DNA from 4 places in the Paenibacillus sp. V4I5 genome. Region 2 is predicted to be linked to each of the others. Evidence: riboswitches for the same ligand, from Rfam matches in the RefSeq annotation. Region 2 holds a riboswitch; each other region holds the start of a gene.
The links. A riboswitch is a leader RNA that binds a small molecule or an ion and turns the genes downstream of it on or off. The one in region 2 is predicted to bind cyclic di-AMP.
Positions count from the first base shown of each region.

Region 1 (7,432 bases), 3.2 Mb from region 2:
AACACGTTTGAGGGACAATGGAAAAACGTATCGGATGGATGTGGTTTCAACTGCGAAGATTGTGGTGTTAAAACCTCAGAAAAAGTTCTGTTCGGTCGGAAAGTGGTTATAGAGTATGCATGTGGTTTGTTACCTTTTGATTCCCCTGAATTTCATCAGAAGAAAGAACTGTTTGTATCATTTTTAGGAACTGTTCATTAAACTCCCTCGGTACGATTCAGAATTAATCGCCTAATGTTTAGGCGGTTTTTCTTTTGGTCAGAAATCAATAATCAAGGATTACAGAGCCTTTTCATTAACTCCACTCCCACGTTCCGTATATAACCTGATAACCACTCACCAATTTCCTTCCTGGCGTCATCCTTCGTGAGTTCAACGTTACCAATTTGGCCGCTGAAGATAACATGGTAAGCCACGCTTGTTTCGTTAACACTTTCGCGATCCACACGAATGTACTCAGAAGAAAGCGCAGTGTTAATAGATTGGATGTCCGCTTTAATCCGCTGAATAATCACCTTCACGCAGCCAACGTATAGCTCACTGAGTGGCCTGTTAACCAACGGTTTATTCCCATAGAGCTCCTGCAATCCTCGTTCAGCAAACGTTAATACTGACGGTAACAATATAGATTTCCGGATCAACCTCCGATTTTTTCGAATGTATGTTCGTATTATACAGAGGAAAGAAGGCTGGCGCAAGCGGTATGGCGCCTAAGATTTTTGAACTCGGGCGCTAATTCTACGAGTATAGGAATAGGATTCAGGCTTTACCTCGGTCATAGCCGAGCGAGAATTTTACTATATAGGATTGGCTAATCCACTTGTTTCAGCGACTATAAACGAAAAATCACTGTCTACATCAATGACTAAATCAGCACCAAACTGTCTGATGTTTATTCTAAATATGGCAGAATCACCAAAAGTGGCCATTGTCACCACTGCGATAGTGGGAACAAAACCTTGGGGAGTTACTGTTATTACCGGAGGATTTTTAAATGTACCCTTCGGAAATGTTATTTCATAATGGCCGACATTAAGTTTTAGAACTGTATATTCAGTTCCTGTAAATGGAATCCCGGGGCCTTGAGTTCCAGCAGCACCAGTGTCGCCCTTAGGCCCTTGAGGGCCTTGCGCTCCAACAGCACCAGTTTCGCCTTTAAGCCAAATGTTTTTACAGGTATGTATTGCATTCGATCAGCGGACATTCAAAATGGATATTTAGATCTTAATTCAACTTTACAGGTTGATATTGAAACATTCAACCAACGTAATGTGAGACATATTTCGTCTTATAATGATATTGTTTTTACAAGAGAAGGAGGCAGGTTGGGTAATTGTGCGAGAGTGCCACATGACGTAAATATTTGTCTTGGTCAAAGAATTATGCTTTTTACAGTTGACTGTAACATTGCAACAAGTGAATTTCTTTGGGAACTTTGAATACAAGTTCGCTACAACGATGCATAAATAATTTAGCAGGCGGTGGAGCGGCACCACGAGTAAACATAAAGGATCTTATAAATATTAAATGTTTTTGTCCACCACTCCCACTCCAAAACAAATTCGCAGCGATAGTAAGAAAAGTTGAATCTATCAAAGCAAAATATACCCAAAGTCTCACTGAACTAGAAAACCTATACGGTTCGCTCAGTCAACGGGCATTTAAGGGGGAATTGGATTTGAACAAGGTCATGGTAAAAACAGAAAACGAAATTTTAGAATTTCATTTAGGAAGTGAAGGAGTTTTGTTAAGTTAGTAAGAGCGCCTGATTCAGGCGCTCTTTATTATCACCCCTCCAAGCTGATAGTCTGTGTCGTGGTGTTGACGGATTGTTGACAAACTCCGTCAACAAGTGACTAACTCCAGCCAAATAGAACAATATGCGAACGGTTAAAGCCTTTTTAAATCAAGGTTTTAACCCACTATAACAGAACCTAACAAACACATCCCATCACTTTGAGGGGGTGGCGCTCACAAGGCGTGAGGGTTCAAATCCCTCCGACCGCATCCCAGTTTTTCAAGCAGGAAACCCTTACTAGTTAAGGGTTTTTTTGTTTTAATCGCGAAATAAAAAAGCCCCGAAGGGCTTACGTTAACTGAATGCAGTCATATTCATGCTGCCATGACTTCTACTCATGAATCACATACCATGTGCCGTGAAGCCGGATGTACCCCGTTACATTCACTGGCTTCGGTCTTTTGAACCAACAGATAATCCATTTCAAGGCTGCACAACCTTTCGTGTGAGCGCTATGCGCTCTAGTCTGTTAATGGCCCAGTCTATTAAGTGATGAGCTAAGAACGCATCCCAAGGGAGTTGCTGTTTTAAAAATTTATCTAATCAAATAAAGTGATACGACGCCCAGTATTGGAACCACAAAGAGCATGATCCCGAGTCGAATTGAAATTAAATCTTCGTGTGAGTACACAGAGCCACGACCTTTCTTTGTATAGTAAGATATTTATTCAATTTGAGTCTTGTCGAATCCTTTGATGAAAAAACACTACTTTTGTCGGTTAACCAACCTACCAATCATTACTTGGGCAGAAGTATCCCATGTGGATTTACTGCTCGTTAACTACTCGAAGTGACGGCGGTCGCGGGAAGACGTTGAAAGCCCCTTATTTATGATTCCTTTTTAACAAAATTGGGTAAAATGAAATGAACCTTAATAAAACCATGGCGGGTGTAAATCATGTTTTCTGTCATTAAACGATTTTTAATCGGTCAGCCATTAAAGTCAAACGAACTAGGGGAACAAAAGCTTAATAAAAAGAAAGCTTTAGCTATCCTCTCTTCCGACGCTTTATCATCCGTTGCCTATGGGCCTGAGCAGATTCTACTAGTATTGATTACCGTAAGTGCTGCAGCTTATTGGTACACAATCCCTATAGCCATAGGCGTTCTGTTTCTTCTATTAGCACTTATTTTGTCATATCAACAAATCATATATGCCTATCCACATGGTGGCGGGGCCTATGTCGTATCGAAGGAAAATCTCGGGATGAACGCGGGTTTATTTGCAGGAGGATCCCTTTTAGTTGATTACATACTAACGGTGGCGGTCAGTATCTCTGCAGGTACGGATGCCATTACTTCTGCTTTTCCGCACTTACATCCTTATAATGTAGTTATTGCCATCCTACTAGTTATTTTCATTACGATTTTAAATCTCAGGGGTATAACGGAGTCGGCTTCTATTTTAGCTTATCCTGTGTATCTATTTGTGCTGGCTTTGTTTATCTTAATTGGAGTCGGATTATTCAACATTGTAACTGGGAATGTCTCAGCTGAATTGCATGCTCCAATTGGCACGCCCGTTGCAGGTATTTCCTTCTTTTTATTACTAAGAGCATTTTCATCGGGGAGTTCTGCTTTAACAGGGGTAGAAGCGATCTCTAATGCAATCCCAAACTTCAAGGATCCAGCTCCAAAAAATGCATCCAAAACACTGATGGCTATGGGCTTATTACTTGCCATTTTATTTGCGGGAGTCGTTTATCTAGCGTATTACTATGGGATATCACCCAAAGAAGAGGAAACGGTTGTCTCACAAATAGCTGCTGAAACGTTCGGTAGAAATTTCATGTATTACGTCATCCAAGGTACAACCGCTATGATTCTAGTTCTCGCTGCGAATACGGGATATTCGGCTTTCCCCTTACTGGCTGTTAATTTGGCCAAGGATAAATTTATAGCAAGGATGTTTACGATTAGAGGAGATCGATTAGGGTATTCAAACGGAATCATTTTCCTGGCGGTTACATCGATCTTGTTAATCCTTCTTTTCAAAGGGCAAACGGAGCAATTAATTCCTCTGTATGCAGTCGGAGTATTCATTCCATTTACCTTAGCTCAGACAGGGATGTTGGTGAAATGGTTTCGTGAGAAACCGAAAGGCTGGATGGTTAAATTAACGATTAATTTAGTTGGAGCATTCATGAGCTTTACGGTCATGATGATCTTCTTTATTACTAAGTTTGGGCAGGTATGGTCTGTTCTCATCTTTTTGCCACTAATTGTTTTTATTTTTCACCAAATCAAGAAACACTATGAGGCCGTAGGCGAACAATTAAGAATAACAACTTGCGAACCAGCGATTCCTATTGAAGGAAATGTGATCATTGTGCCTGTGGCGGGCATTACGCATGTGGTAGAGAACTCCTTGAATTATGCCAAATCCCTTTCGCCAAATCAGATCATCGCCGTTTATGTGGCTTTCGAAAGAGACGTCGAGAAACAATTTGAGGAGAAATGGAATACGTGGCAGCCCGAGATAAGGCTGGTAACTTTACATTCCCAATATCGGAGCATTGTTCAACCATTGATGAAATTTATTGATACGGTCGAGCATAAGGCAGCTGAATCAAATTTTCGGGTAACCGTCCTAATCCCACAGTTTATTCCTAAGAAAAGCTGGCAGAATATTCTCCATAACCAATCCAGTCTACTTATCCGTGCTTTCTTGCTGTATAGAAGAGACCTTATCGTAACGACAGTGCCGTATCATTTAAAAAAATAAGTAGGGTGGCCTTACTTCATTGTAAGGCTGCCTTTTTTTATAGTCCATTTGCGACAAAATGACAATAACGGTAGAAAAACGAAGCATTTCTATCGATAATGAACGTGTTATCAATTTGGATGCGCTTTTATTTGCCTAATATGCCCTAAATTACGGGATAGCGTCTCTCCACAGCGTTTTACAATAATGGCTAAGAGGCGTAGCATTCTTTTCAACAACTTCACAACAAGTTTCAAACGCTGAGTCCCCGCAAGGGGAGCGGGGGAACCAGCCAGAAGCCGAATGTATGTAAATTGCGGTTTCTCGGGGTGAATCCAAAACAAGCGCAGCTTGCCAAGGTAGGGCACTTCCAAGCCCGAATCCGACAGCTAACCTCGTAAGCGTATTGGGAGAGAACCACTTTCTATCGTGCTTTCACAGCCCGTTTATTAACGCTGCTAAGAAGCCCGAGAGTAGAGATTCTCTGCTCTTAGGCTTCTTTTTGTTGTTCGAAATTTGGAGGAGAGTGAATCTATTATCGTATTTGTTTGAGCATTCTGGGGATCTCTTTCAAGACAAGATTTTTATGCTTTTTTTATACGGATGCTATAGATTCTTTACCTCATTTTTATACGGTTCGGCGTTACACTATTTCAAGAAAGCATTAGAGTCGGTTAAATTACAGGAGGTGTGTTATGTACAACGACGTAACGATGATCTTATTAATGGCCGTAACATTCTTAGGATTTTGGGCTTTTTTAAAATATTGTGAAAAAGCATGAGCTTAAGCTTAGCTTTCGATAAGCGTTTTGGAAAAAACTTGTAGGAGGCACTCATATGATTGTTATCGGTGTTATTGGATTTGCCATTATGGTGTATCTCGGTTTTGTTTTAGTGAAGCCGGAGAAATTTTAATTGTAGAATAAGAACTTAAGTAAGCAAGGGGAGAACCTACTATGGGTATGGGATTGTTACAGGTAGTCATCACACTGGGTATTATTATTCTTTTAGTGAAGCCTGTGGGTAGTTACTTGGTGAAAGTTTTTGGGTATGAAAAGAGTGGACTTGATCGTGTATTTGCTCCTTTTGAGCGGGTCTCCTATCGCATTATGGGTGTTAATGAAGATGAAGCGATGGGGTGGAAAAAGTATTTAGGGTCCGTACTATTAGTTAATTTTGTCATGATGCTTCTGATTTATGCGGTATTTCGGCTTCAAAAATATCTACCATTGAATCCTGACGATATTGGTAATATGCCTCCGGCATTAGCTTTTAACACGGCTGTTTCATTTATTACTAATACGAACTGGCAAGCATACAGCGGTGAAAATACACTTTCGTATTTCTCTCAAATGGTAGCCATTACGTTCCCGATGTTTACATCGGCTGCAACAGGTTTCGCTGTGGCGGTAGCTTTTATACGCGGTTTAGTTGGCCGTCAAGATAATCTCGGTAACTTTTACGTGGATATGACCAGAGCGATTACACGCGTATTTTTACCACTGAGCTTCATTGTTGCTTTAGTTTTAGTTTTTCAGGGTATTCCGCAAACACTACTGGGAGCTGTGCAAGCTACAACAATTGAAGGGGCCACACAAACGATTACTCGCGGGTTAGTGGCTTCACTGGAATCGATTAAACATATCGGTACAAACGGTGGCGGGTGGTTCGGTACGAATGCAGCGCATCCTTTTGAAAATCCGACACCGGTGTCCAATTTGATCCATATTATTTGTATGATGCTGCTGCCTACATCTCTGGTGTATGCATTCGGTCTGATGATTAAGAACAAAAAGCAAGGTTGGACCATCTTTGCTGCTATGGGGATCATCTTTATCGTGATGTTGTGGGCGGTATTCTACGCCGAGTATCGAGGCATAACTGCCGTAGATGCATTAGGTGTACATGGCAACATGGAAGGCAAGGAAGTAAGGTTCGGGATTGCTGAAACTGCTCTATTCACAGCGGTAACTACAGCTGCCACTACAGGTAGCGTAAACGCAATGCATGAATCGCTCACACCGCTCGGAAGTATCGTTCCTTTCGCGGAAATGATGCTGAACAATGTGTTCGGCGGTAAAGGGGTCGGCTTGTTAAACGGCTTGCTCTACCTCATTTTGTCGGTGTTCATCTGTGGACTTATGGTTGGTCGTACGCCAGAGTTTTTAGGTAAAAAAATTGAGGGCAAAGAGGTGAAGTTGGCGGCCATCGCCATTCTGATCCATCCGCTTATCATTTTGGCACCGACAGCTTGGGCACTTATTCGTCCTGAATCCATTACCTCGATATCCAATCAGGGGATGCATGGGTTGGCTGAAGTGCTGTATGCTTTCACGTCAGGTGCTGCTAATAACGGCTCCGCTTTTGGTGGACTAAGCGCCAATACGAACTTTTACAACTTGAGTATCGGTATGGTCATGCTGTTTGGGCGTTTCGTTTCCATGATCGCGATGTTAGCTATTGCCGGCTCTCTGGCTACGAAGCGTGTCGTTCCTGTTACGACAGGCACACTACGTACAAATACACCTTTATTTATGGGGATTTTAATCATGATTATTCTAGTTATCGGTGCTCTAACGTTCTTCCCGGCGCTGGCATTGGGGCCGATTGCTGAACATTTGGCGGTGCGTTAAGGGTAGTCTCTGAGCGGAGAGACTTTGAGCTACGCCCAAAGATCCCTATATTAGGAGGACAACATATATGGCTGTGGAACGTAAAAAAACAATGACAAAAGAAATCATGAATCAAGCTATCGTTGATTCATTTAAAAAATTAAATCCTTGGGTGATGATCAAAAATCCGGTTATGTTTGTAGTTGAGATCGGTACGGTCATTACGCTCCTGCTTTCACTCGCACCAGATCTTTTTGGTACCACAGAAGTAGGGCGGGGTTATAACATCGCTGTGTTTTTGATCCTGCTTTTCACCTT
Region 1 is NZ_JAUSZB010000002.1:3,588,595-3,596,026, reverse strand. It holds gene QFZ78_RS18270 (hypothetical protein) at 1-201, shown strand, start outside; gene QFZ78_RS18265 (YhjD family protein) at 273-641, opposite strand; gene QFZ78_RS18260 (APC family permease) at 2,697-4,523, shown strand; cyclic di-AMP (ydaO/yuaA leader) riboswitch at 4,751-4,922, shown strand; gene QFZ78_RS38585 (potassium-transporting ATPase subunit F) at 5,340-5,417, shown strand; gene kdpA (potassium-transporting ATPase subunit KdpA) at 5,465-7,135, shown strand; gene kdpB (potassium-transporting ATPase subunit KdpB) at 7,203-7,432, shown strand, end outside.
Region 1: another riboswitch for cyclic di-AMP. It lies ahead of QFZ78_RS38585 (potassium-transporting ATPase subunit F); the one in region 2 lies ahead of QFZ78_RS03825 (TrkH family potassium uptake protein).

Region 2 (7,432 bases):
TATTCCGAACCGGACTTCTTTGCCCTCCATATTTCCGTGAACGCCTAATGTATCAAGCGCGGGTACTCCTTTATACTCTGATACAAAAACGGTAGTAAGCATGACTAAAAAGATGAGTCCCATAGCCGCAAAAACAGCCCAACCCTGTTTCTTATTCTTGATCATCAGTCCGAAGGCATACACAAGAGCGGTCGGAAGAAGCATCATGCAAACAATATGAACCATGTTTGTTAACGGAGTCGGATTTTCAAAAGGATGTGCCGCGTTTGTACCGAACCATCCCCCTCCATTCGTTCCAATATGCTTGATGGATTCAAGCGAAGCTACCAATCCTCTGGTAATTGTCTGCTTTGCACCTTCGAGAGTAGTAGCATCTACATTGCCTTGCAGCGTTTGAGGAACACCTTGAAATACCAAGAACAGTGCAACAATGAAACTAAGCGGCAGGAATATACGAGTAATCGAACGAACCATATCCACATAAAAGTTTCCAAGGTTATCCTGCCGGCCAATTAACCCGCGAATGAAGGCGATCGCCACTGCAAAACCTGTTGCTGCGGATGTGAACATCGGAAACGTAATCGCAAGTAATTGAGACAAATACGATAGCGCGTTTTCCCCGCTGTAGGATTGCCAATTCGTATTTGTAATAAAGGATACTGCCGTATTAAAAGCCTGCGCTGCCGGCATATTGTCGATCCCGTCCGGATTAAGCGGCAAAAACTTTTGAAGTCGCAGGACAAGATACATAAGGATCAACATGATGAAGTTGGTCAGAAGCATGGCGCCCAAATACTGTTTCCACCCCATTGCCTCTCCTTCGCGAACCCCCATAATTCGATAGGTCATTCGTTCAAACGGGCCAAAAACGCGGTTCAAACCCGTTTTTTCATAATCAAACACTTTTACCAGATAGCTGCCTACTGGCTTTACTAATAACATGATAATAATTAGCGTTATCGCTACCTGTACAAATCCCATACCCATGTTAAGATATCCTCCTCTTTCAATTAAGCAAATATCTTGTCTTTAAAACTTTTCTGGATATACTAAAACAAATCCGAGGTACAAAATCAGGGCAAATGCAATGATTCCAATGATAATCATGAAGCTACCTCCCTAGGCTTTTTCACATAACTTAAGAAAACCCCAAAATACTAAGAATGCAAAAATGAACAATAAAACCATTGTAATATCGTTATACATGCTTTTTACTACCTCCTCGCAGCAGTAAGCAGTTAATTGAGAATCTTTTTGGATAAAACGTATACTAAGTGACTAAGAATGAAACGTTACCTGTCTTTGAATAAATGACATAATCAGCACCGAGTCCCTTATAAATAAATCTTGCGTTTTCACGCTCCGTTATGACATAGAGCGATTCTGAGGTCCACTTACGGACGATTTGAAGATAACGACAGCATAACGATAAACTATCTTCGAACAAGAAGATTTTGCTAATTGAATAATTGGGAGCTTTCCAAGTCTCTTGTGCATCCGTATCCAATAAAATAAAATGATCCACATCAAACTTAGTAAGATGCAGCTGTTCATTTTTGTTATTCACGACAACTACGAAAGGCAGTCCCTTAAGCTCTAAATGATGAATAAATTGTTCACCGGCTTTCGTGGGTGCTACGACTAGTAAAAATTCTGATTCATTCATTACTTACCCCTCCATGTGGTTGAAGGCCACAAGCGGCTTCTTAGGTGAAATAGTCATACTGTACATTCCTTTGAGTGCAATTAGTCTTGTTAATAATAATGTCTATACGTTTCCTCTTGCTTCCTCCGAAAGGATTCACCCTCATCGGTATATTGAAATCTTAATACGTTTCGATGTAAAAATGGGGTAAATAATTCATGCCCCAGGTGTAAAAAAAACATAAAAATTGTTGAATTATAGTGTCCACCCCGAGAAATGGTCAAACAGTTTACATAGAGATCCAATTAACTCAAAATCACTCGTAAACAGGTGCAAACACTCGATTACGAAGGGTAAGTCCCTCGCCAGCCTCCTAGAAGCGATGGATTTATCGGAAAATACTCCCAAATCCGCTGAAACAAACTTTGTGCGTGAACGTAAACAGTTATATAATTCATATCAATTGAATAAAAAGCCGAATTTCTTTATGAAAACGGGGGAACCATGTAAATGGGGTGAATTTTGCTTCAGACCTTCAGCGTCTTGCAAATAGGGTGATCCGCGCATCCGAATCCGTCAGCTAACCTCGTAGGCTTTACGTCAGGAGCCATACCGTTAAGGGCATTGGATATCCAGTGTCTTTTTTGCATGCACAGGGGGCAATATGAAGAAAAAATTGGAAATTTGGCAGTTGACACCGCCGCAAATTCTTGTACTTGGCTTTGCTGCCATCATCTTTATCGGAGCAGTTCTTTTGAGCCTTCCCATTGCCTCGGCAACGGGGCAATCACTTCCGTTCATCGACGCACTATTTACAGCGACATCGGCAACTTGTGTAACAGGGCTCGTTGTGGTGGATACAGGGAGTATGTACACCATGTTTGGCCAAATCGTTATAGTGACCTTGATTCAAGTAGGCGGTCTAGGTTTTATGACGATGTCTACGCTGATCGCTTTCGCATTTCGTAAGAAGATTACGCTCAAAGAGCGATTGGTTCTGCAAGAAGCTTTTAATCAAGGTAGCATGGAAGGCATCATGCGGCTCATTCGCAAAGTCATTATTTACTCACTTAGTATTGAAGCCATAGCAGCCGCCATTTTGACGGTCCGTTGGACATTCGATTTAGGGTTTTCCAAGGCGCTATACTTTGGAATCTGGCATTCCATATCGATGTTTAATAATGCCGGGTTCGATTTATTCGGCACAATCGACGCTCCCTTCGTTTCCTTTACTGGGTATGCGGATGATTTCGTTGTGAATGTAGTTGTCATGGCGATTATCGTTCTCGGAGGCATCGGTTTTATTGTCTTGTCCGATTTGATGGATTACAAAAAGACTAGAAAGCTTTCCCTGCACTCGAAGGTTGTGCTAAGTATGACCGGACTGCTGATTATACTCGGCGCAGTTGTTATATTTATTTTTGAATATACAAATATCAAGACGCTCGGATCACTCAATTTTGGTGGAAAAGTGCTTGCTTCCTTCTTTCAATCCATAGTACCGCGTACAGCAGGCCCGAATTCTGTTGATATCGGAGCCATGCGGCAAGCATCTCAATTTTTCATTGTTATTCTCATGTTTATCGGCGCGTCTCCCGGATCTACAGGGGGTGGTATTAAAACAACGACCTTCGCGATTTTGATTAGTGCCATTGTAACGATGATCCGCGGGAAGGAAGACATCGTGATTTTCCGTTTTCGTTTGGCGAAGGATCGCATCCTTAAAGCAATTACGCTTACGATGATTGCATTGATTCTCGTTATCTTTGTCACGATGCTGCTAACGACGACGGAAGATGCGCAACTCCTCAAAATTTTATTCGAGGTCACCTCCGCCTTTGGTACGGTAGGTTTGTCAATGGGACTTACGCCGGAACTGACGACATTCGGTAAAATTATGATCAGCCTGACGATGTTCACCGGACGTCTTGGTACGATCACGCTTGCTTACGCATTACAACCGAAACAAGAGAAAGAATTATATAGATACCCAGAGGGTAAAATCACCATTGGATAGGGGGACAAGGAAAGATGAAAAATCAATACGCGGTGATTGGCTTAGGCAGATTTGGCGCTAGTATTTCTAAGGAACTCATCAAGCTTGGATACGAAGTGTTGGGGATTGATAAGGACGAAGAAATAGTTAATGAGTTGAGTTCCGAGCTTACACATACAGTTGTGGCCGATGCAACGGATGAAGAGGTGCTGAAGTCTTTGGGTATGCGCAATTTCGATTGTGCAGTCGTCGCGATTGGGGATGATATTCAATCCAGCATTTTAACAGCGATTGTGCTTAAAGATTTGGGTGTAAAGAAGGTTGTAGCGAAGGCACTCTCCGACTTGCATGGCAAAGTATTAAACAAAATTGGAGTAGACCGGATTATTTACCCGGAGCGAGACATGGGTATCCGTGTTGCACATCAACTTGTTTCTCCGAATTTACTCGACTATATTGAGATATCCAAAGATTACACGATTGCTGAACTTTCTGTATCCAAGCGGATCAGTGGTTTAACGATCAAAGAGCTGGATCCGCGCGCGAAATATGGTTGCAGCGTCGTAGCCATTAACAAGAAAACTGGCGTCATCATTGCTCCAACCGCAACAGATACTGTCAATGAACATGATATTATGGTCATCATAGGCACGAATGATCATATTGAAGATTTCGAGAGAGAAGTAATTGGCTAATGGAAAATACAACTTCCGACATGATTGACCACGTCATTATTCTACTTGTTTTAATTTTCGGATTGGGGATGTTATTCGGTAAAATAGCCCAATTTCTGAGACTGCCAGATGTAGCACTCTTTCTAGTTGCAGGTATGTTAATCGGGCAAGGCCTTCATTGGATTAATGAATCCAGCACATCTTTTACGAATCAATTTATTCTAGTCATTGGTTCTACGCTTATTTTATTCGACGGGGGTCGCAATATCAGACTATCGGGTCTTCGCCAAGTATGGATAACCGTGAGTTTACTTAGTATTCCAGGTGTTATCGTTACTTGCGGAGCCGTTGCAATTACCGCGCATCTGCTTTTGGATCTTCCGTGGTTATATGCACTACTGTTGGGAGCTATTATCAGTTCGACAGACCCAGCTACGCTCATCCCGGTATTTAAACAGGTGCGAATTCGTACGAGAGTAAGGGAAACTGTAGAGAGTGAGTCGGCTTTTAATGATGCTACAGGTTCGATTCTTACCTTTTCATTGTTGGCTATTATTATGGGAACCCAAGCAGTATCCCTCTCATCTGGTGTTGGTGAATTTGCGAAAACAGCGCTGGGTGGACTTCTTCTTGGTGTTGTCATTGGTTATGTAATGACCTATGTAACTGCGCATTTGAAGTTAGGTTTCCTCAGAGATTACGCGACCACTGCAATGGTAGTAACTTCCTTGGGTGCTTATATAGCCGGGGAACTGATAGGAGTCAGCGGCTTCATGGCGACTTTTACAGCGGGACTTATTTGGGGGAATGCAGGAACATTCAAGTTGGATATGAATGATAAGCTACACGAAATGGAGCATTTTTCCGAAAATATTACGGTAATTATGCGTATGCTGATTTTCATTCTTCTCGGCAGTCAAGTCAACTTCACCGTTATTTTGGAGCATTTCTGGACGAGTTTGGGTGTTATTTTTGTCTTTATGTTTATTGCGCGCCCTCTGACGGTATTACTTTGCACGTTACCAGATCGTAAAGCGAAGTGGAAATGGAATGAAATTGTTTTTATGTTTTGGGTGCGAGAAACAGGTGTAATTCCTGCAGCTTTGTGCGGGATGGTGGCAGGTATGGGCGTCCAACACAGCGAGCTAATAGCGAGTGTTACCTTCATGGCTGTTCTGATTACGATCTTATTCCAGGCAAGCTCAACGGCTTTTGTGGCTCGAAAACTTGGACTTGAAGTTAAGGCCGGTGAGGTAGAATCTAGAACTAACCATCAAAATTAAATAGGGGTTGAAATCGTCCTAATCGGCTTTTGTGGCGGATTAGGGCGTTATTTGTGTCTTTATAGAAACCTAAGATATCAGTTCTAAATTTCCACAATCGTTTGCTTTACTTGCACACCCTTACCTGGTATTAATTTAAATCCGAGATTATTATATAAAGTGCTAGCTAAAGTATCATCATCATCTGTTTCAAGCTGTAATCGGGTCGCTTTGTTCTCAATAGCTAAGTCAATTGCATACTGCATCAGCTTCCGACCTATACCCTAACTGCTCAGGCGATGTATCAGATTCGTCTACCCCATTGGAAGAAGAATTTATGTATCCAGCTATCTAGCCTTTAACATTAGGTACAAGGGACTCATTCAAAGATAGAATCTCTTATTCATTCACAACGCCCTCCTTACATGATTTCATTCCTCAATCATATTCACGAATTTCAATATTCTGCCCATTAAGGGAGTAAAGGCTGCCGTTCATGTGGCAGCCTTTATGAGTGTCTATTGAGCTCTCGTATCCGTTAGTTCAAAAGAAACTTCAGAGCGGTTTGGTTCGTGTTCGCTCTTCAATGTCCCGCTCCAACATCTTGTAATAATCGGTTTTCTCGTTTAAGGCTTCTAAGTTTACGATAAGCTGGTCGATCTGCTCCCGGATCTGTTTTTTATGGTCCTCGAGCATCCGTCTGCGTTCGGCGACCGTCTCGTCACCGAGGTAGCGCATCTCGGCGAAATGCTGCATTTCGCGAATCGGCATGCCGGTATCACGTAGGCGGATGAGGAACTGGAGCCATTCCACGTCCTTTTCGGAATAATAGCGGTAGCCGTTATCTTCTCTCCCAATGGTTCGGATGAGACTGACCCTCTCGTAATAACGCAGCGTATGAGCGGATAGGCCGGTCATCTTCGTAACTTGCTGAATGGTATACGTCGTTTTCATACTATTATTATATATCAGAATGCAGCGTTATTTCCCTTCACCCGGCAGAGTCATGCTGTTTAGCAGGTTCATTCCGTTAATGGCCGTCGGGAATCCCCCATAAAGAACCGATTGAATGATAACCTCCTCCATTTCCTGCCGAGTCAGCCCTACGTTGGATCCGGCCTCGATATGTACCCTCAATTGCGTCTCCCTGTTCAGCACCGTCAGCATGGCTATCGTTGCGATTTCTCGTTCCCTTAGAGTTAACCCTTCGCGGCCGTAAATATCGCCGAACCATTCCACGAGAATGTTCCCTAAATCGGCCCAAAGGGGTCACAACGGCTTCTCCTGCATGCCCGTCTACCTTCTTCAACATTTCCATTCCGAATTCATACCGATTTTTCATATGATCAGCTCCTTATGTTTTAGCTGATTCTCATTCTAAACTTTAGAGTGCGCTCTAAAGCAAGACATTTTTAAAAATCGTCATGGTAGGGGTCACCTCACGAAACGGAAAAAATCGTACGCTAAGCAATTCATTACATGAAAAAACCGGACCCTGTATTCTACAAAGGAATCCGGTTTTCGTAATCGGGTGGTAGCTAGAATTCGTTAAACTAACGTTATCCGTTAGCGCAATGAACATTTTATTATTGGGGAACTAATATCATCAAATTTAATCCAGTACATTGATGGTTAATTCAGATTGTATAAAAAAATCCTTGCCTTCTTTAATACCATAGCCTGGTACGTCTTTACTATCCTTTATATCCACATTTACTAGATCACCTAAGTTAAAGTTAACATTAGCCGTTATTTTATAAGTGCCTTTGGGAAGAAGTAAATCTTTTTCCTTATAAAACTTTTCATAAAAAGCTCTATTAGGATCATCAGTAGAGTAACCTCCTGATTTTACGTA
Region 2 is NZ_JAUSZB010000002.1:402,635-410,066, reverse strand. It holds gene kdpA (potassium-transporting ATPase subunit KdpA) at 1-981, opposite strand, end outside; gene QFZ78_RS38360 (potassium-transporting ATPase subunit F) at 1,030-1,107, opposite strand; gene QFZ78_RS03830 (hypothetical protein) at 1,271-1,666, opposite strand; cyclic di-AMP (ydaO/yuaA leader) riboswitch at 2,109-2,254, shown strand; gene QFZ78_RS03825 (TrkH family potassium uptake protein) at 2,310-3,662, shown strand; gene QFZ78_RS03820 (potassium channel family protein) at 3,677-4,336, shown strand; gene QFZ78_RS03815 (cation:proton antiporter) at 4,336-5,598, shown strand; gene QFZ78_RS03810 (N-acetyltransferase) at 5,682-5,843, opposite strand; gene QFZ78_RS03805 (MerR family transcriptional regulator) at 6,133-6,531, opposite strand; gene QFZ78_RS03800 (carboxymuconolactone decarboxylase family protein) at 6,559-6,816, opposite strand; gene QFZ78_RS03795 (hypothetical protein) at 7,190-7,432, opposite strand, start outside.

Region 3 (7,432 bases), 5.6 Mb from region 2:
ATTGAAAATTCAACATGTCTACATTTGCATCGTGAATACAAAAAACGACCCTCGAGTGAGCTCATGCACATGCATGCCCACCCAGAGGGTCGCTTTCTTTAGAATAGCTTCTTACCTAATACATGATCAAGCGGGATATATCCGATCACTCTACTATCCATACTATTATTTCGGTTATCTCCCATCACGAAAATATGATCGGCAGGTACCGTCCATTTCTTGTTTCCATTAGCTTTCATTGCCTCGTTAATGTAAGGCTCGTCAAGAAGCGCGCCGTTACGGTACATCTTGTCGTCCTTGAGCTCCAATTGATCTCCCGGCTTACCAATTACCCGTTTGATCCAGACATGTCTATCATCGCCCTTGGTAAATAAACTGATCAATGGGCTGTCTAACAGATCGTTCTTGAATGTTCTCTTAAGATCGACTCTGGAGTCGATAATAACAATATCCTCATATTTCGGTTCATAATTAAACGTATGAGAAAGCTTTGATACATACACGCGTTGACTGTCATGCAGCGTCGGATCCATGGAATGTCCCATAACCTTCGTTGATTGGAACACGAAAACACCAAGAAATACGACTAAAATAAACGAAATGGCAATGGAGCCAAACCAACTCCAAACTTGCTTTAATAGATTCATTCCTATCGCTCCCTTGTGACTAAATGCTATTCAGCCAAACCATGTTTAAAGGCATAGATGGCGGCTTGTGTTCGATCTTCCACACCTAGCTTGGCCAGAACATTGGTGACGTGAAACTTTACCGTCTTCACACCGATAAACAAATCATCGGCTAGCTCTTGATTGGATTTACCTTTAGCAATCAAGCGTAGCACTTCCATTTCACGATCGGTTAACTCCTCATGCGGCTCTGCTGCCGGCTTAGGCTGACGAAAGCGATTCATGATCTTGGAGGCGACCTGAGACTCCAGAATGGACTGCCCTTTAGCGGCCGCTCTTATCGCTTGAGCGATCTCGGAGGCGCGGGACGTTTTGAGCAAATAGCTGAAAGCCCCAGCTTCAATCACTGGATACATTTTCTCATCATCTAAGAAGCTCGTCAACACAATGACTTTGCAATCCGGGTAAAGTTGCAGCAGCTTCCTTGTCGTTTCGATACCGTCCATGCCTTCCATGACCAAATCCATGAGTACGACATCCGGTCGATATTCCTGTGCAAGCCGAATGCCATCTTGACCATTGCTGGCTTCCCCGACCACTTCAATACCATCCTCTGTGCCTAGAACAGCTGCTAGTCCGATCCTGACCATTTCGTGGTCATCGACAAGTAAAACCTTAATCAACGCGTCTTCCATTTGCTACTCCTCTCGTTAGAAAACTATTTTTGCCCTGCCATCTATGGTTAAAAGTTAATTTTCCACAACATATTCAGTGGTAGCGAGGATAGGCACACGAATCTCAATGCGTGTACCTCGATCAGGCGCCGTAATGATATCCACAGAGCCGCCGATTTCATTAACCCGCTCCTTCATGGACACTATACCATACGATGTAAGCTTTTTAGCATCTAATTCAAAACCGACTCCGTCATCGCGTATCGCAAGACGAACACCGTCATGACGGTGCAGCAGCTTCACTTCCAGCTTGTTCGCCTTAGAATGGCGCAGAGCATTAGAAAGCGCCTCTTGTACGATACGGAACAAATGATCCTCAATCCCCTTATTCAAGCGGATATCTTCGTCCATATCCCAAGTAATCGCCATGGGCACTTTTGCCGCAAGCTCCTTCAGAAGCTCAACAAGTCCTTCGGACAGTCGTTTCCCTTCCAGATGAATAGGTCTTAGATGCAGCAGCAAGGCTCTCATTTCCGATTGGGCAACAGATGCCATCTCCTCGATGAGATGAATTTGCCGTTTAGCCTTCTCGAAATCCTTATCCAAAGTCCGCCCTACTGCTGTTGCCGTCATCGATATCGCGAATAATTGCTGGCTCACCGCATCATGAAGCTCTCGCGCTAATCGCTGTCTTTCTTCAATAACCGCAGACAGCTTTGCTTTCTCCGCAAGCTCCGCATTATCATTAGATAAGCGCTGTAGGGAAGTAACCTGCTCTTCCCACCGCTTCATAATACGGCCTAACTGATCACCCAGTCGCCCGATTTCATCTTCACCGTGTTGGAAGCCACCGCGGGCAAACGTTCCTTTTTCCAGCAAAATCATCGTTTCCATCATCGGTTCAAGCCTCCGAGTAATTCGGTTGCTATTCCAGAAGCCATACACAGCGCCAATGCCGCCTATAACCAAAATCGCCATAAATGTAAATTTAACGCCCTCTTGCCAGCTCGTAAATGGCACAATCAGATTGCGCGAATTCAAAAAATAAATGATCGCGCCAAACACAACGAAACTAAAGATGATCGATTCACTCATGCTGCGCCATATCATATTCGTTAATCGTCGTTTATAGCCGTCCAATTGGTAATGAACCTCCTCGAGATCTTTACGCGTGCCCAAGCGCACATTCTCACAATACTTTAATCTTGATATCTCCTACGATGTAAGAAAGCACAAGTTTCACGCGGTGATCGCAATGTTCATAGTTAGGGGACTGCCAAATCAGCTTATTCATAACCCCGGACTCACGCTCATTCGCAACTTGAATCTGCCCAAACGAGATGGAAGCCGTCACAGCGACACCGATATCCTCCGGCACTTTGATATCTACATCTCCTACTACGCCTTGCAGGATGACCGTGGTTTCCTTTTGCTCCAAAATCGCAAGTGAAAGATCAATGTAGGTTTCTCCAATAATGTACCAAGTTGAACTGTTGCGTAAAATCCAAGGCTCACGGCCTAAACGGACGCTATCCACCAATTTCTGCTTCTGCATATACGTGTCGTCTTTGTGTACTTGCTTCGATCGTATGAAAAACAAACCTAGCGAAATTAAAACAATAGAGAACACAATGGTAATGTGATCTCCGAATAAAATCACTGCCCCTATGCCGATCAGTACATAACCTTTGCGCTCTTTGCGTGAACGGACCCGATGAATGCCTAGCAAGATGAGGATAATGGCAAGAATGGGGAAAAAGCCTATCGTATGATCTAGAAGCAAAAAAAGACCGGCTCCAATCAGCACTAGTGCTGTATTGCGGTTACGGTTGCTTTTAGTTTCTTCTCCCATCGCTGCACCTCCTCTGGCTGACTTTTAAATTAGTTCATATAGATTCCTAGCATACCATAAGAATGGACGACCTCCAAGATGCAAATCCTTGCGCGGCAAGGCTTCCGCATGAATCATGGAGGTCAAGAGCTCCTGCGCCTAGTTATTAGGCGCTTGAGGGATAACACGCGACTATTTCTTGTCGCGTGGGTCGGTGTCACCGCTGGAGCGATGCTGCTGCCAATCCTGCTGGAACTTGCCGCGCAGCGTGCGCAGCTCCTGCTGAAGGTTGCCGCCGGCTTCCTTCAGCGTCTCTTGCGACAGGCGGCCCGCTTCGCGGAGCCCCTGCAGCGCTTCCCGGCCGAGCTCGCGGCCGGTCACTTCCAGCTCGCGCCAAGTGTCGCGAGCCTCTTTCTCGTGCAGACCGCTGCTCGGCGGCTGCACCCCCTCGGCTGCGTGCCCCGCACGCAGCCCGCGCAGTTCATCCGCGAGCGCCAGGCACACGTCCTGGCTGCTCGCGTACTGCGCGCGGTAGTGCTCGCAAGCGGCTTCCTCGCGCTGCTTCTCTTGCAGCGCGAGCCGCGCGAGCTCTTCATCGCCGGCGCGCATTGCCAGCTCGGCTTGCTCGCCGCGCAGCTGCGCCATCTCCTCTGCGTTCACACTGTGGCGTCGCAGCTCAATAGTTCGCTGCAGCGCCTCCTGATAGCGCTGTTCCAGCTTTTCTATCACGCTGCTACCCTGTTCATGATGATCGAGCTTGCCGGCCGTTTCTTGCCATGCAGCTTCTGCTATTTTGCCAATCCGATTCAATATGCTCATGAATTACACCCCCATTTTCTTATGTTTTAAAATTCATTTCGTTTCTTCAATAGATGAATACCGTACACCACTAAACATACAGCGAAAGCAATGGCGATGAAGCCCGATAGTTTAATGGTCAGTATCAAGCCGCCTAAGCCGGCGAAAAACCAACCAATTTTCTTCCCATTCTTAATGCCTACATAGCCTAATCCAAGCATAGCTGCCGGGAATAAAAATCCCATAAAATGAATATGACTGCCAAATTGATGCAGGCAAATAAGTATACCTGCTGTGATTAAAACCAAAGCCAACCCTTTCGATCGATCCATACTCATTCTGCTTACCGCCCCTCACGTGTTCTTCATGCTTCTATCGTACCTGAAACAGCTAAACCTCAAAACGGACTCGCGACTGTTTTTGTACCTAGACCTAAGTCCAGTACCCTCTAAGACCTCCATCCATATTTTGGCCGTTGTCCCACAAGGCCTCAAGTGCTAAACTATTTGAAGCCGAGTCCGGTGCACAGACAAAGTGCCGGTACGGGGGACGATTTACATGGGGTGAATATTTGCTCTTCATCGGAGCAGACTAGGGAGAACCTTCTTCCCGAACCCGTCAACTAACCTCGAAGGCTCATGAAGGAGGATTACCAATTGCATACAATTACTAAAGGGTTAACTAGCCTTGCTGTGTCTTTAACAGTGTTGGCAGGAGGCTTTCTTTCCCCATTTACGGCGAATGCCGCAGAGATGGATGTGAAAGTGCAAGTCAATGATAAACTGGTTCAATTTCCGGATGCTCAGCCTTTTTTGGATGAGAATCATGCTACCCAAGTACCGATTCGTTTCGTAACGGAGAAGCTTGGTTATGAAGTAAAGTGGCAAAAAGAAGGCGATGAGATCAAGGTCACGCTAAATAACAGCAAACATTCAATCACCTTAGTATCTGGACAAAAAGAAGCTGAAATCGATAGCCACCGTGTCGAGATGGACACACATGCGGAATTCCAAAATGGACGCGTATACGTGCCTCTTCGTTTTCTAAGCAAAGTATCCGATATTCCCGTTCAGTGGGACGCTAGCAGCAAATTAGCTATTCTAAGTAAAGATGGCAATAAGTATGCGCCAGATTATGAATTGTTTAAATCCACTGCCTATTCAGCAGATCCATCTGAGAATGGCGGCTACGGAGCTTTTGATTATATGGGTAATCCACTAAGTATTGGAACCGTTGCTGTAGATCCCACCGTGATTCCTCTAGGATCTAAGCTCTATATAGAAGGTTATAATTTCAACGGCTTACCTGTAGGCGGCATGTATGCTTACGCGACAGATACTGGCGGTGCAATCAAAGGCAAGCGTCTTGATATCTTTATCCCAGGATCCAAGCAATCTGTGAAGAAGTTTGGTATCCAAACCATTAAAGTGTACAAATTATCCAATTAAAACGGCTGAAAAAAAAGCTGGTTTCTGAGATTTACTTCTCAAGAAATCAGCTTTTTTTATTTAAGGTGGAAAAATCAGAAAAGCTGCTCTCCCATCATATAGTGACGAGAAGAGCAGCCTGCAGTTACTTAAACTTGATTTTTAGGGATACCATTTAAACTTGGGACGTAATCAGGTGCCTCGTTGCTCGATAGCGTTTGAGCTTCTTCCATAAAATTAGCGTTATTCTGCTGATTATTTTTCTTATCTGCTTTGTTATCTTCGCGGTCATGCTTGGGATCGGCGTCATTTTTGGGCATAGCGTTCACCTCCATTGTCTCATAGTTAGTATGAGAAGGTGACTTGCATTTTATCCCAGTTATCTGAAACTAGCGTTGCTCTTTATATGACTGAACTACCTTCGAGGTTTTTTGTTTTTCTTGCCGCCATATGCTCCATTAGGAATGCCACATACGTTTCGTCCCGAACTAACCAAGCGGCATAATCCCTTTTGACATAACGCTCTGCCTCTTCGAAAGTAGAAAAATGTTGGTTGGATTCGACCCCATCCACATCGACTTCCCATCTGTCTCCCGAAGGAAAAATAAACACTTGTTGTTCATTTCTATTCTCATAAAGTGATCCATAAACAGAATTTTTCATGTTAAATGTATTTTTATTCGCATCCGCGCGAATGGGTTCCATCGGGAATGGCTTCGCTACGTACCACTGATAGGCTTCTTCTGTCATAGAGCAACCGGAAGCTTTAGCATGGCCTCCTCCTCCATAAAGACCCGCAATTTCCGAGACATCGATGTGATCGTGAATCGTTCGAAAGCTTATCTTTTTACCGCCCATATTCATGATTGCGATGTAATCCAGATGAGGATTTTCTTTGCCTAGAGCGTTTCCAAGTTCAGAATGATAGGATTCCGCATGAACGATGCCTACATGATGATCATCGATTCGGGAGTGGATGATTTCCCTCTTTTTTCTGCGCACATAGCGTTCAATTTTTTCTTCTTCCATATCCAAAATTTTTTCTTCAAAGGGATCGAATGCAAAGTTCTCGCTTTGCTGAATGCGAGCCACCATTTTTTCCTCAAATTCTTCAATGGAAATTAAATAAAAGAGATCGTTTAATCGCTTAGCCTTGATATAGTCATTCTGTTCCCATTCCCAGGTATCATACTGACGGACCAATTCGACGAATTCATCTAATCCCTTCATTGGCTTCAACAATCCGTTCTGGATCAGATACTCATAAAATAGAGAAGTTGCAGAAGCAAGTTTTCCATTTTCATACGCAATCTGAACCATTCCCCACGAATATTTGTTTAAATGAAGCGAGGTTTTATGATGATCAATAAGTTTTACTTTTCCACCCGATTTCGCAAACTCGTTTAGTCCTAGTTCATTCGTTTCATCCACGGATAAGTCGGTGATAAACAAATAGTTCTTTTTTCTTGATTTTTCTAAAAAGCGTTTTACTTGTAAATTTAACCCTCCGACAGAGTTATATCGAATTTCTACCTTTTCACCAAATGTTAATCGAGCTATTATACCGCAACCTACTCCATCCAGATCATTATGAGTATACAAATGATACAAGGGCACACCCTCCTGTTAATGATTTCCATTAAGGTACCCTTGATCAAGTCACTTTATTCGGTGTTAATGGACAGAGAAATACTCGAAATGGTCCCATAACTGAAAACGGCCCTATGGTTTTACCAAAGGTACCGTCTGTTTTTATCTTTAAAAGAAATCCGCTAAATAAGTAGTCCGTCGCGGAATGGCATCTTCCAACCGGCTAATAAGTTCATCAGTCCCTTGAAGACGCTCGATTCGGGCCATGAATCCGGCTTTCTGATAACCCATGAACAAAGCCGTCAACGTCTGTATGTTACAGCTAAGTAGTTGGTCCCCTGAAGGTATTTCATCTTCAGATAACTTCGCTACGGTGGCCGCTTTCCCATTGTCTGTGAACTGTAACCGATAAATGCCTTGGTTCCAATCCGCATGCTTGTCTGTAATGTGTAGATATATGGATTCCGCCCCATCGCGAGCTTCATA
Region 3 is NZ_JAUSZB010000002.1:5,980,197-5,987,628, reverse strand. It holds gene QFZ78_RS29405 (hypothetical protein) at 1-1, shown strand, start outside; gene lepB (signal peptidase I) at 99-647, opposite strand; gene QFZ78_RS29395 (response regulator) at 674-1,321, opposite strand; gene QFZ78_RS29390 (sensor histidine kinase) at 1,376-2,440, opposite strand; gene liaF (cell wall-active antibiotics response protein LiaF) at 2,490-3,152, opposite strand; gene QFZ78_RS29380 (PspA/IM30 family protein) at 3,324-3,950, opposite strand; gene QFZ78_RS29375 (LiaF transmembrane domain-containing protein) at 3,977-4,267, opposite strand; cyclic di-AMP (ydaO/yuaA leader) riboswitch at 4,430-4,581, shown strand; gene QFZ78_RS29370 (stalk domain-containing protein) at 4,586-5,377, shown strand; gene QFZ78_RS29365 (hypothetical protein) at 5,506-5,676, opposite strand; gene QFZ78_RS29360 (DHH family phosphoesterase) at 5,759-6,967, opposite strand; gene QFZ78_RS29355 (GNAT family N-acetyltransferase) at 7,115-7,432, opposite strand, start outside.
Region 3: another riboswitch for cyclic di-AMP. It lies ahead of QFZ78_RS29370 (stalk domain-containing protein); the one in region 2 lies ahead of QFZ78_RS03825 (TrkH family potassium uptake protein).

Region 4 (7,432 bases), 3.6 Mb from region 2:
TTGAAATGAAAAAACGATAGCTGCTGCGGCTATCGCTTAGTTTAATGTATAGGAAGTTAAAAGAACGAAGCGGTAGCCCGCTTTTTGAAGCTCAGGAATAGCTTTCATGATACCTTCTGCGGTATCTTTCTCCGGGTGGTTCATATGAGCTAATACGATAGAACCGCTTCGGGCTTTTAAAAGCGCTTTGTATACCTGCTCCGTGTTATAAGTCGCTCCAGCATCGCCGAGTGCATTGTAACCTGCCACCTCAAAGCCCAAATCCTGAACGACTCCTGCTGCAATATCAATATAATAGGCTGTGCCCGAACGAAAAAATAATGGACGCCGTCCAGTCAGCTTCTCATCGTAACCACTGCCTTCCTTCCCCCCACATGCGTCAAAGGTCAGCGCAATCACTTGTTCCTCCGTAGTTAGATGTGTCCGAACACCAGGGACATTTTCGCCCCATTTCTTTGGTTTAGCGTCTCTGATGATAGCGCTGTCATTACAAAAAGAAAGAAAAGGAGGCACAACGTGCGCTCCCTCATTTGTGCTTACGCCAATCCAGACTGCTCTTACTCAGCAGATGTCCAAAATCATTCTCAAGCCGCTTTTCTTCTGCTTTGCGAGCAGCTTCCGCCTTCGCTCTCTCTGCATCTTTCTTCGCTTGTTCCTCTACTTTCATGGCATCAGCCTGCGCTTTGAGTCCCTCAAGTATTTCAGGGCGCAGTAAATCCTTAAGTGTTGCAGGTTTATCTTGCACGCTGGTAACAGCAGGAGTAGACGACCATTTTTTCTTAGCCATAACGGGTTCACCTCAGTTCAGTTTCTCCCTATTATTGTACACTTCTACTCGTGCAAATGATACGGTACCGTCGCCACGACGATATCTTTATCAGCTTGAAGCTTCGTACGAATGCGTGCAGCAGATTGGTTATGGAGCAGTCGATGCCACCATTTTTTCGGCATAAATTGCGGTAAAATGACCATAATGTTTTGTTTTTCCGAAACATGCGTGTCAATTCTCTCAATAAATTCAGCCAGCGGCTTCAGGATCGTCCGATAACGTGATTTAAAAACAACCAATCGAACGCCCGGATCCCACTTCTCCCACTTCTCCTGCATCAATTCTTCATCTTCATCTGAGAATGATACGTAGAAGGCAATTACGTTTGGCGACAACGATTTCGCATAGCTCAAGGAATGTGCTACAACCCGATGAATGCCCGCCACAGGCACAATAATCAATGGTTCCTTCGTGTAAACCCGCTCAATCGTTATATCAATACGCAATTGATTCGCTACATCATCGTAGTGATGACTAATTTTCGTAATTAACCAAAGCAGCAGTGGGGTTATGATAATAACAATCCACGCACCTTCGGAAAATTTAGTTACAGAAAATATGAGTAAAACAGCAAGAGATACGATCCCGCCTAAACCATTGATGAGCAGCTTTCCGATCCAGCCTTTCACACGCTCTTTCAACCATTTACGAACCAAGCCGCCTTGCGCAAGTGTAAAAGATAAAAACACGCCTATCGCATATAGAGGAATGAGTGCATCTGTCTTACCTTTGAAACCAATAAGAAGAATACTGGCCAGTACGCCGAGTGTGATAATACCATAATGAAACGAAAGTCGGTCTCCTCGGAATGAGAACATACGCGGGAAGTTTTTATCCTGTGCCATAATGGATGCTAAGATTGGAAACCCGTTGAAGCTAGTATTGGCAGCCAAAACCAGAATGAGCATGGTACCGATTTGAGTTGCGTAGTACATCACCCCACGACCAAAAGCATGCTCTGTCACCATCGATAATACGGATGTATGACCATTAGGATCAGGTGCAATGCCATATCCCAAAGCTAAGATCGTTACTCCTCCAAACACGATAGCCAAAAGTGTCCCTAAGGATACTAACGTACGCTTCGCGTTTTTTACGGACGGTGTGCGGAAGTGCGGCACGGCATCGGAGATGGCCTCGATCCCTGTCACGGCTGAACACCCGGAGGAAAATGCTTTTAAAAGGACGAATAACGTTAATGAGCTCGTCATTGAACTCGGAGCAAACGCTATGGGATGCGTATTCAATGATCCTGTCAGCATATCGTATATGCCTTTGCCCACTAGCAGTAATATACAAAGAATAAAAAAGTACGTTGGAATAGCGAAAATCGTACCTGATTCCGAAGTTCCTCGCAGATTAAGCCAAACCATGATCCAAACAAGAACTAAAGTAATCGGAACAATATACGGCACCGCCGATGGAAAAGCTGACGTAATCGCCTGCACGCCGGCAGAGATTGAAACGGCAACGGTAAGTGTGTAGTCGATAAGCAGCGAAACTCCTGTCAATCTTCCCCATGCCATTCCTAGATTTTCTTTGGTAACCATATAGGCTCCGCCGCCTTGCGGATACGCCTCAATCACCTGTCGGTAGCTCAAAACAAGAAGCATAATCAAAGCGATAATGGATATCGCAATGGGCAAAGAGAACGCAAAAGCGGCAATCCCAACGGTCGCGAGTTCTAAAAGAATCTGCTCTGTCCCGTAGGAGACCGACGATAAGGCATCCGAGGATAGAATCGGCAGTCCTTTCCAAACCGGCAATTTTTCTGATTCAATTTCGCTGGATTTGAGCGGTTTGCCAAACATAATTTTTTTTAATGAATCGCTTGTCATTCGTGTTATTTCCTCCAATTAAACCTAGTCTCTGACTGAAAACTGCGTTTTAGGACGCAAAAAAACACAAGGATAGACCTTGTGTTTATACACATGTTCTCCTTCCCACGGTCGCTTACGAGGTTAGCTGTCGGGTTCGGGCCGCGAGAATCTGCCCTAAAAGGTACCCTACTGAAGCACCTTTACTCACCCCATGAATCTTATGGTTCCCCCGCTTTTCTAAATAAGAAAATTAAGCGAAATATTCAACTGTAACGTACGAGTTGAATACTACTCTCTTCTTGCAGCATAGTAAAGGATCGAAAAAACTTAAAAAGATAACTCCAACCACCACTTTCACTCAATAATTCGCTTACAATCATACGATTCATTGATTTTCTTCTGTTTTCTTATTACATCGTGGTTTTTTAAACATTTGATCATGAGTTGAGTTATTACTGGAGCAAAGTAAAGGGAAATATTGGATTATGATGGTAGCTCTAACTCCTGTACAAGTGGGTAAGGAATAAATTTCCGTTTTCCAAGGAAACCTATTCTCAGGTGATGACATGAATCTGACAGAAACAACGGATATAGCCAGACTTAAACTTCAATTTGAGTCAAATAGCGATTTTGTTATGGAACGAAAACAACTTTTGGATAAGGAAGTTGTATTTTGTTATTTTCGCCCCTTCGTTAACCTTTCACAAACGAATCAATTATTATCTTGGATGGAGTCCAGTCCAATCAGTGATTGGCTGCAACAAATAAGCCTATTGAATGGCAAATTAAACGCTTCTTACGACTTGCAGATGAGCAGCTTAATGGAAGGTAATTTAGTTATATACTTACTCGATAACCCTATAAGAAATTTTGTTATCAAGCCCGTTCCGTCAACGATTAGAAGAACGCTAAATGTTCCACAAAATGAAAACGTCATTGATTCTTCTTTTGTAGCATTTAATGAGGATTTGGACACCAATATGGCGTTGATCCGCGACGAGCTAAGATCCCCTACACTAACCATGAAAACCTTGATTATGGGGACAAAACAACCAAAAAGAACCACCGTAACTTATTTATCAGACTCTGTAAATCATAATTTGCTTACATCCTTAATGAAGAAGCTCGAGGCAAATAAAGCAAAAGAATTTCATCATTTGCAAGAAATTATTAAAGTTTTAGGAAAAGGGAATTTCAGTCTTATGTCCCCTTGTTTAACTTCTGAGCGACCGGCAGAAGCGGCAGACCACCTGAAAAATGGTCGTGTTATCCTGTTTATCGAAGGGCTTCCGTTTGCTTTTGTTATGCCCGTTATCATTACAGATCTCTGGTGTGTGAACTCAGATCGTAACTTCCCCAAGGTCACAATGATTTCATTGCGTACGCTTCGGATTATCGGCTTGTTTATCGCTTTAGTCTTACCTGCTCTCTATGTATCTTTGGTCTCCGTGAATCCAGAGGTTTTGAGAATACAACTAGCTTTGTCTGTTGCTCAGAGCCGTGAAGGGGTACCCTATCCTGCCTTTTTGGAAGTCATATTTATGTTAATTATTCTAGAGATGCTGATTGAAGCCAGTGTTCGCCTTCCCAAGAGTATCGGTCCCTCGATAACAACAGTGGGTGGAATTATTCTTGGGCAAGCCGTTGTAAGCGCTAAATTGGTAAGTAATCTATTCATTATTGTTTTGGCCGCTTCCGCTTTAGCGAATTTTACATTGAACGGTGTACAAAATGGCTTGTTTATTCGAATGGCTAAATATGTTCTGATCGTGCTTAGTGCCATTTTTGGTGTTCTTGGAACAATTGGCGGACTCATTTGGCTGTCCATCTATATGGCCTCTATCACGACATTGGATGTCGCTTATATCAATGTAAATGTAAAGGAAGGTCCCCAGGATGGTTAATAAAATATCCGTCTATCTGACATTCATTACTGTCCATTTCGGACTGATTTTTTTTGTATATCCTGAGAAAATATTTGAATCGACAAGTAAGGGCCATTGGGAAGCGATACTGATTGGCTGCCTATTTGAAGTAATTGTGATGTGGATCTATCTGAGAGGCCTGTCATCTTTCCCTAATATGACGATCGTTCAGATTTGTAAACAAGCTTTGGGACCCTGGCTATCAAGAATCCTTCTAATTCCAATCATGTTATATTTCCTAGCGACTCTAGTATTAATCTCTAGAGTATATTCTGAAATGATGACCATCGTATTTTTACCAAAAACGCCGATATGGGCCTTACTCTGCTTTATCTTTTTGGGCTTGTTTGCAGCTTGGCATGGCATTGGAACAGTGCTCAGAACTAGTGTCATTATCTCCGTTTTGTTCATACCTTGGATTTCTGCAGCACTCAGCAGCTCCATGTCAAATTTCGATATACGTAATGCCTTCCCCATTTGGAACACTACCTTTGATTTTTTGAGGCATCCTGCTTATTATTCCAGTTTTTTTGCTTTTTCTGGGTTTTTATTTTTGGGTATGATTCACCCTTTTTTTCAAAATGTCGCGCGCAGCCGCAAGGTATTCATCCTTTTGGTTGTTGGCTTGAGCCCTCTATATTTGGCATCCGTTTATATACCCCTTCTCATTTTCGGGCAAGAGACTGTCATTCAATTCCAATTTCCTCTTCACACAGGAATGGATACGATCGATATGAGCTGGTCCATATTCGAGAGAATGACCCTTTTTTACACAACTTCTATGATTGCTTTTCTAATTGTCTATAGTGCGGTTTTAATTTGGATCATAGCTGAAATGTTTCGGAGCATCGTTTTTCCCTTATCCAATAAGTGGTTAAGTGTAATTATTACACTCATTGCCTACTTTCTTAGTTCACTGGTTCCAGGTTGGTCTGAAACTGAACAATTAATTTGGCTGGATACTGGGCTCCGAGCTTATAGTATCTTTATCTTTCCAGTTGTAATTGGGATTATTGGCGCGCTGCAAAGGAGGCGAATTAACCAAGGATGAAATACATACTTCGTTTAGTCTTTGCACTCCTAACTATCTCCCTGTTATCGGGCTGTTGGGACAATAAGGATATTAATAAAAGGATACTGCCTGTAGCAATGGCTATTAGTCTAACAGATGCAAAAACGTATAAGGTAGGGCTTCGAATACCTCCCAATAATGCCAAGAATATGATGCCACGAATCATAACTGGGGAAGCCTCAACAATCAGTGAAGCCTTGGATCGGATGCGAGGAAATGTAGAAAGCAGTATTGATTTACTGCATCTCAAACTTCTGATGATTGATGAAAAAACCGCTAAGCTTGGTATAAAAGAAGTGCTTGAATATGCCATTAGGTCTCATGACATTGCACCTAAAGCGCTGGTTTCTGTGTATAGAGGTGATTTTATCGAAATGTTAAACAAAAAAGAGCAAGGCGGAGCGGAAGGTGGCACTGCGAGCTATGATTATTTCAACAAGTTGGCTGGTTGGACACCCACTACTTCTATTGTGTATTTATGGGAAGCGTTTCGAGGGGTTTATTCGCATACGGAAGATTTTGCTCTTCCTATAATTAAACCTGGAGAGCGTACGATGTTTCAGTTAGATGGTTCCGCCATCATGAGCCGGGGATTCATGGTAGGAACAATTTCTTCGGATGATACGCTAATCTACAACATTATGAAAGGTAATTTTCAGGGGGCTAATGTAGAAGTAATGGAGCATGCCAACGTGCTTCTAGTCGACGTTGATTTTAAGCACCGTCATCATTTTAAGAGCAATACACCTCAAGTGGAAACGGAAATGAAGGTTATTGTCATGCTTCTGGAGACGAAGGGCAATCCCAGTAAAGAACAGATAAAGGAGGAACTCAAAAACTTGTTGAGTAAGCGGGCTAAGGCGATGATTGCCAAACTGCAGGAAAATCAGTCTGATTTGTTTGGATATGGACAATATTTCCGTAATGATCTTTCTCATGCGCAATTAAAGGAATGGAGAAAAAACTGGTATCCTCAGCTGAAAGTGACATTAAATGTGAAAGTAAGAATTAGAAATAGTGGGAATTTGAAATTTAATACGATTGATTCGTGAACATAAGGGCAGAAACGACTGAAAAACACAGCTTCCAAGCTGCATTTTTTTAGTCTTTTTCCATTTCTATGAACGCTTCAAACCTAACTTCTCAACATCTGCTAGCCACTTATCACGCTGCTTATCCGTTGAGGACTTAACGGGAGTTATTTCTGTAATCTTGACGGGATTGACTCCACTGAATTGCAAGGTCCCACGCTTCATGACATGATGCCCTGCTTGTTTGTACACCCATCGGTAGTACCAGGAAGGTGTGTCCATCGGTCAAGGCTTAGCGGCTTTTCAAAAATATAATGTGATCGTATGCAGTGGATACAACATCAATTGGCAAATAGAGGAGAATGACGTTATCATCGGACTGTCCTACAATCATTCTCACAAGCAAGCGTCCCGACACTGCATAGAGGATATGGCTAGTTCTTTGTATCATTTGATGATAAGGCTAAGCTGCAGAAATATTTCTTTAAAAGAGGTGCATTTCACTCATGAATCGAGCTCGAAAAGAGCTTGCTGTTGGTTATTTGGCTAAACCGGAATATAAAATAGGAGAGGTCGCTTACCTTCTTCACTTCTCAGAGCCAAGTGCCTTTCAAAGTGCTTTTAAGAAGTGGACAGGGATAACACCAAGGCAGTATAGGATGGATTTATTGAACCAGAGGATTTATTAAACGGTATTAACGTCTTCCTGATTATCATTATTCTCTGTTCCGCCATTTACATTTGCATTCTTCAAA
Region 4 is NZ_JAUSZB010000002.1:3,983,623-3,991,054, forward strand. It holds gene QFZ78_RS19955 (hypothetical protein) at 1-20, shown strand, start outside; gene QFZ78_RS19960 (polysaccharide deacetylase family protein) at 37-513, opposite strand; gene QFZ78_RS19965 (YqkE family protein) at 527-787, opposite strand; gene QFZ78_RS19970 (APC family permease) at 832-2,667, opposite strand; cyclic di-AMP (ydaO/yuaA leader) riboswitch at 2,765-2,916, opposite strand; gene QFZ78_RS19975 (spore germination protein) at 3,216-4,553, shown strand; gene QFZ78_RS19980 (GerAB/ArcD/ProY family transporter) at 4,546-5,625, shown strand; gene QFZ78_RS19985 (Ger(x)C family spore germination protein) at 5,622-6,698, shown strand; gene QFZ78_RS19990 (hypothetical protein) at 6,765-6,902, opposite strand; gene QFZ78_RS19995 (helix-turn-helix domain-containing protein) at 7,184-7,366, shown strand; gene QFZ78_RS20000 (winged helix-turn-helix transcriptional regulator) at 7,363-7,432, opposite strand, start outside.
Region 4: another riboswitch for cyclic di-AMP. It lies ahead of QFZ78_RS19970 (APC family permease); the one in region 2 lies ahead of QFZ78_RS03825 (TrkH family potassium uptake protein).